Linked DNA regions of Vreelandella piezotolerans. The protein of the gene in region 1 interacts with the protein of each later gene in a pairwise test. Links are inferred from orthologs where the notes say so. Each region holds a gene or a part of one and is shown on either strand. Other genes may lie near its edges. The genes, in order: ftsL and ftsB.

Region 1 (3,087 bases):
TCCGGGCTCCATAGGGCAGAGTGCCAGGTAACGCCTGGGCGGCGTAAGCCGACGGAAAGTGCAGCAGAGAGCAGACCGCCTAAGTCTCTGACATCAACCTTAGGGGCCGGTAAGGGTGAAAGGGTGCGGTAAGAGCGCACCGCGCGCCTGGCAACAGTGCGTGGCATGGTAAACCCCACTCGGAGCAAGACCAAATAGGGACCCAACGGCGTGGCCCGCGCTGGGTCCGGGTAGGTTGCTTGAGCGCTGCGGTGACGCAGCGCCTAGAGGAATGACTGTCCACGACAGAACCCGGCTTATCGGCCGACTCCCCATTTCCATGAAAGGCGTGCCCAGCGCGCCTTCCCAAATTTTGTGTGAGAGTACCATGCCTTCTGCTGACGCTGATCAGGTCACCCGTTTTCGTCATACCAGCGTTTTATTGGAAGGAGCGGTAGATGCCCTGGTGCATGATCCAGAAGGCGTTTACCTAGATGGCACCTTTGGTCGTGGTGGTCACTCCCGGTTGATTCTTTCCCGTTTGAGTCATCAAGGTCGCTTGCTGGCCATGGATCGCGACCCACAGGCCATCGCAGCGGCCGCTGACATAGATGATTCTCGGTTTCTTATCACTCAGCGCGAGTTCGCCCAGCTGGCGGAGTTTGCCAAAGAGCAAGGGCTCTATGGCAAGCTTTCCGGCATTCTGCTAGATGTGGGCGTCTCATCCCCCCAGCTCGATGACCCCGAACGCGGGTTTAGCTTCATGCGTAACGGTCCGCTGGATATGCGCATGGACCCTACCCAAGGGGAGAGCGCCGCCGAGTTTTTGGCCCGCGCCAATGAAGCCGATATTGCCCATGTCTTCAAAGCCTACGGGGAAGAGCGCTACGCCAAACGTCTAGCGAATGCCGTGATAAAGCGTCGAGTAGAGAAGCCCTTTACGCATACGGTGGACTTGGCTGAGGTGCTGAAAGCCGCGCACCCTGCGTGGGAAAAAGGACGCCATCCGGCCACCAAGGCATTCCAAGGGCTGCGCATTTATCTCAATGGGGAACTCGACCAGCTCGATGCCGCCTTAGAAGCAGCGCTCGAAGCGCTTGCCCCCGGTGGTCATTTGGTGGTGATCAGCTTCCATTCGTTGGAAGACCGTCGTGTGAAGCGTTTTATTCGACATCACGTGCGTGGAGATACCCATCTACCCCGAGGGGTTCCCATCCGTGACGATCAGTTGAACCGCCGTCTGGAAGCGCTGGGTAAAGGCAGTCGTCCAAGTGACGAGGAAGTCGATGCCAACCCCCGCGCGCGAAGTGCCGTCATGCGGGCGGCGCGTAAGCGAGGCTAATCATGAGTATGGAGCGGTTAGGGCTCTGGGCTTCCACGCTAAGGGCAGAGTGGCCATTCAAACTACGTCTTCGTTGGTGGCCCATGACGATGATCGGGCTGTTTATGGCCTGTTTGCTGACCGGTTTGGCCGTGGTCACGACGACTCACATGACGCGCACGCAGTTTGCCGAGTTGCAGCGGTTGGAGCAGGAAAAGAATCAGTTGCAAACCGAGTGGGGGCAGTTATTGCTGGAGGAGGGGGCCTGGTCAACGCCGGCCCGCATTGAACAAATTGCCACGGAACGGCTAGAGATGCGCATTCCTGACGTAAACGATGTCGAGGTGATTCGGCCATGAGGCGTGAAGGTCGGGGAGGGACGTCCCGCCAATATCCCATCGCGCCGCCGCTTGCCGGTGGGCGCTTTTTCTTCATCTTATTGGCCATTGGCTTGGCATCGGCGATTCTGATTGGACGGATTACGCTGCTTCAGGTCATCGACCGCCCCTTCTTGCAGAGCCAGGGTGATGCCCGCACGCTGCGCCACGAAACCATTCCCGCCCACCGCGGGATGATCACTGATCGTAACGGGGAGCCGCTGGCGATTTCGACGCCGGTCGTGACGCTTTGGGCGAACCCTCAAGAGTTGCCTACAGACGCCATCCAGCGTGTCATGCTGGCGCAGGCGCTGGGGATGTCACTGGATGACTTCGAGTCCCGAGTGGCGCGCTACAGTAGCCGCGAATTCATGTATTTGCGCCGACAGATGACCCCAGACGCTGCGCAGCGCATCCTCGATCTGCGCACGCCGGGTGTCTATCCCCAGCGTGAATACAAGCGCTACTACCCGGCTGGAGAGGTGGCGGCCCAAATACTCGGCGTCACCAACGTAGACGACGTCGGTCAGGAGGGCTTAGAGCTCGCTTATCAGCCCTACCTAGCGGGTCACCCGGGGCAGCGTCGCGTCATCAAAGACCGGCGCGGCCGCTTGGTGCGAGAGTTGGGTGTGATTCGTGAAGCGCAGCCGGGTGGAGAATTAACCCTGGCGATCGATCAACGTATTCAGTACATGGCCTATCGGGAGCTGCGTGCCGCCGTTGCCGAGCACCAAGCAGACGGTGGCGTGCTTGTGATGATGGATGCCCGTACCGGTGAAGTACTGGCGATGGCCAACTTTCCCTCTTATAACCCCAACAATCGCGCCGGGTTAGACCCTCGCGGCTTACGCAATCAAGCGCTGGTCGATGTGTTTGAACCGGGATCGGTGATGAAGCCGCTTGCTATGGCCGCTGTGCTGGAAAGCGGCATCGTTGGGCGCGATGCGGTCGTAGATACCTCGCCGGGGTGGATGCGGCTCGACCAGTTCACGATTCGCGATTTCCGTAACTATGGCGAATTGGATCTGGCGGGTATTCTCGAAAAGTCCTCGAATATTGGTATGTCACGTTTGGCGCTTCAGCTCAGCGATACGGCCATCTGGGAAAAATACAACCAACTGGGCCTAGGTCAAAGCCCAGGTACAGGGTTTCCTGGAGAGTCTACGGGAACGTTACCGGCGCGGATTCAGTGGTCACGCAGCGAGCGAGCCGCGCTCTCTTATGGGTATGGGCTCTCGGTGACGGCGGTCCAATTGGCCAGTGCCTACACGGCGTTAGCCAATGACGGTCAGCGTCTACCTCCTTCGTTGTTGAGGTTGTCAGAGCCCCCGCCAGGTATTCCTGCCATCGAGCCTAGCGTTGCCAACGACCTACTCGATATCTTGGAGACGTCGGTGGGCGCTTACACCG
Region 2 (3,293 bases), 620 kb from region 1 along the record:
ACGTGGTTTGGTTACGCTTTTCAAGGCGTAGCCACAGATGCTCGCCGTGTTCCTCCGGGGTAAAGTCGAGCTGTTCATCGACGATGAAGTCTTCCGGCCGAGCGCGATACTGGCCGGGCGCAGGCACGCCGAATGTTGGCGTCAAGCTGCGCTGCCAGGTGGGGAGATCAAGCATTCGATGCCTCTTGCGCGGCCAGCAGCACCACCGCTTCGGCGGCGATCCCCTCCCCCCGCCCGGTAAAGCCAAGACGTTCGGTGGTGGTGGCTTTAACGTTGACCTGCCCCAGCGTCACGCCTATTTCCTCGGCAATCGCGACACGCATGGCCTCGATGTGCGGCGCCATTTTGGGCGCTTGCGCCATGATGGTAGCGTCCAGGTTTACGACGTCGAACCCTTCGTCCCTCACCAGCGCGACCACATGACGAAGTAAGCCGCGACTGTCCGCGCCTTTCCATGCCGGGTCGGTATCGGGAAAGTGGCGGCCAATATCGCCCAGCGCACAGGCGCCGAGCAGCGCATCGCTGATGGCGTGGAGCAGCACATCGCCATCGGAGTGGGCAACGAAGCCCTGTTCGAACGGCAGCTTGACGCCACCGATCATCAAATGATCACCCGGCCCAAAGCGGTGTACATCGAAGCCGTGGCCAATTCGCATTAGAAACTCCTGTTACTTGAGCTGCGCTGGGCTGCCATGATGGCCGTTGCCAACGCTAAATCGTCAGGGTGGGTGACTTTCATATTATCGCGCCGCCCACTAACGAGCTGGGGAGCTTCCCCCAACGCCTCGACGGCCGAGGCTTCATCCGTGACCAGGGTGCCCTGCTGCTGGGCCTTGGTCAGCGCGCGCCTCAGCAGCGCATAGCGAAACCCTTGCGGCGTCAGCGCGTGCCACAGGCCATCACGGGGTTCGGTGGCGTGGCTTAGTTGGTCCCCCTGATCGCGCTTCATGGTATCTGCTACCGGCATGGCCAGCAGGGCACCACTGGGATGAGACTGGGCCGCCCGATACAAGGCGTGCAGATCGGCGCGGGTGATACAAGGTCGCGCGACGTCGTGCACCATGACCAAGTCGCTGTCGTTGGCCGCGATGGCCTCCAGTGCGTTCATCACGCTATCCATCCGTTCTATACCGCCGGGCACCTGCTGCCAGTGAGTGAACGGTACCCAGTCTGGCCGAAACCAGTGATCCTCTGGGTCCAGGCAAAGCACTAAATGCGCCTGAGGGAAGGCATCATGCAGACGTGCAAGGGTGTGCGCCAAGATGGGTTGGCCTTCCAGGGGAAGGTACTGTTTGGGCTTGTCGGCGCCCATTCGTTTCCCCTGCCCGGCCGCAGGCACAACGAGCCAAAGCGGCGAGGTCTGCATCACTCGCTCTCACCGTCGGCTGGAATGACACCGGGCTGAGCGACTAGCCCGGCATGAATGCCGACCAACTCGTTTTCGATGGCCACGCCCGGCACCCAGAAGAACTGCTCGTCGGTGCGCACCATGCCCATGTCGCTGCGGGCGCGTTCCTCGATGGCATCCAACCCGGTTTTCAAATCGGTGACTTCCGCCGCCAGCCGTGCGTTGCGTTCACGCAGCGGATCATTGGCCGCCTCCTGCAGGGCCACCCGCTGCTCCACCTGCTGCAGATCTTGCCAGCCGCCGTTGCCCAGCCAAAGTTGGTACTGTAGCAACCCCAACACGGTCAGTAGCAGGCCCACGAGCCATTTGTGCATCCCAGACATCCTTCGTGAAAACGGAAACGGCGCGCATTATGCCATTAAGGGTAGAGTCCAGCGAGCCGCGACGCGGTAGGCGTTACTTAAACGGTAAAGCATCTTCGGCGGCGCGGCGATAGGCCATGATATGGACACCCTCTTGCTGACAAAACTGCGCCACGCCAGCGGCCAACCCCGGGTGGGCCAAATAGTGCAGCGAACGAACCCGCTGGGGAGCAAACCCCCGTACGAGCTTGTGTTCGCCCTGGGTGCCGGGATCGAATAGCGTCATGCCCTTTGCCAAGCACGCGTCGATGCCCTGGTAGTAGCACGCTTCGAAATGCAGGCAGTCGGCGACGACCTCACTCTCCCAGTAGCGACCGTAGAGCGTCTTGCCTCCCTGGAAGTAGAGCGCTGCGGCGATGGGACGCCCCGCTAGCCGCGCCTGCACCAGCATCAGCGCTTCGGGCATCACGTGACGCAAACGTTCGAAGAAGGCGTGATTGAGGTAGGGCGGGCGTCCGCGTTCGTGGTAAGTAATGGTGTAGCAGCGGTAAAAATGCGCCATGTCGACATCGCGGATCTCCCCGCCTTCCAAACGGTGCAGGGTAATGCCCTGGTCGGCCACTAAACGCCGCTCACGCTTGATCATTTTCCGCCGCTTGGAAGTGAGGCTGGCGAGAAAGCCTTCGAAATCACCGAAACCACGATCTCGCCACTGAAACTGTACGCCTTCCCGAGCGATCAGATCAGGGCACTGGCGCTGCCACGCCTCGACTTCCGGCTCTTCGGCAAACAGCAGGTGCCAACTCGACAGCGCCAGGGTGTCACACTGCTCCCGCCAGCCTATCGCCAACTGGGCTCGAACGGCGTCGGCATCGGCGTCTGGCGCGATCAAGGTACGAGGGCCTGGCACTGGCGTGAAAGGTATCGCACTCAGCGCCTTGGGGTAATAATCGCCGCCGGCGCGCTCCAGCGCGTCGGCCCACCCCCAGTCGAACACGTACTCCCCATAGGAATGGTACTTACGGTACATTGGCAGCGCACCCACCAGCGCCTCGCCCTGCCAGACACACAGATGACAAGGCTCCCAGCCGGTGGCCGTGCTGACGGAGCCGCTGGCCTCCAGCGCGTGTAAAAACCCGTGACGTAAAAAAGGCTGTTCGTCAGACCCGAGCGCATCCCACTGGCTTGCCGCAACGGCCTCGATGGTAGGTAGAATGGAGTAGGAGAGCGGACGAGAAGGCATAACATCTCCCTGGCACACTGGCACAGATGGCGTATGCCTTACTGTACCACTCCGGCCGCTGACGCGTGTGAAGCGCCTAGTTTGTAAACAATTGTCGATCCTGCTCAAACAGCGTTTCAAGGTCGCCTGGCCCTGCGTATCGTCGGCAGTCAGTATACCCCTAAGGAGAGGCCATGAATCGCGATTTAACGGATACGTTACAGGCGCAGCGCGAGGCGGCAGGCCCGGCGCCTTTTCCCACGCTGGGCGTACGGCGCGAGCGCTTGGCGCGCCTCGCCCGCATGACGAAACGCCATCAGCACGACATCGTGCGAGCCATCCAGCTCGATTTCGGCCAGCG

What was found.
Region 2: the proteins of ftsL (region 1) and ftsB interact in binary tests that used the Escherichia coli proteins (3 or more experiments, as listed by UniProt). The link is inferred for Vreelandella piezotolerans from one-to-one orthologs.

What each region holds. Positions count from the first base shown.
Region 1 is NZ_CP048602.1:2,310,291-2,313,377, reverse strand. The notes cover bases 223-2,991. They hold ftsL (cell division protein FtsL), read left to right. Parts: upstream 223-1,323; coding sequence 1,324-1,659; downstream 1,660-2,991. Other genes in these bases: GYM47_RS10620 (peptidoglycan D,D-transpeptidase FtsI family protein), read left to right, coding at 1,656-2,991; rsmH (16S rRNA (cytosine(1402)-N(4))-methyltransferase RsmH), read left to right, coding at 368-1,321. Also shown: more of GYM47_RS10620, read left to right, coding at 2,992-3,087. UniProt on the Escherichia coli protein: Essential cell division protein. May link together the upstream cell division proteins, which are predominantly cytoplasmic, with the downstream cell division proteins, which are predominantly periplasmic.
Region 2 is NZ_CP048602.1:2,934,156-2,937,448, forward strand. The notes cover bases 45-3,019. They hold ftsB (cell division protein FtsB), read right to left. Parts: upstream 1,723-3,019; coding sequence 1,366-1,722; downstream 45-1,365. Other genes in these bases: truD (tRNA pseudouridine(13) synthase TruD), read right to left, coding at 45-175; ispF (2-C-methyl-D-erythritol 2,4-cyclodiphosphate synthase), read right to left, coding at 168-656; ispD (2-C-methyl-D-erythritol 4-phosphate cytidylyltransferase), read right to left, coding at 656-1,366; GYM47_RS13450 (GNAT family N-acetyltransferase), read right to left, coding at 1,805-2,953. In the rest of the region: more of truD, read right to left, coding at 1-44; GYM47_RS13455 (aldehyde dehydrogenase family protein), read left to right, coding at 3,127-3,293. UniProt on the Escherichia coli protein: Essential cell division protein. May link together the upstream cell division proteins, which are predominantly cytoplasmic, with the downstream cell division proteins, which are predominantly periplasmic.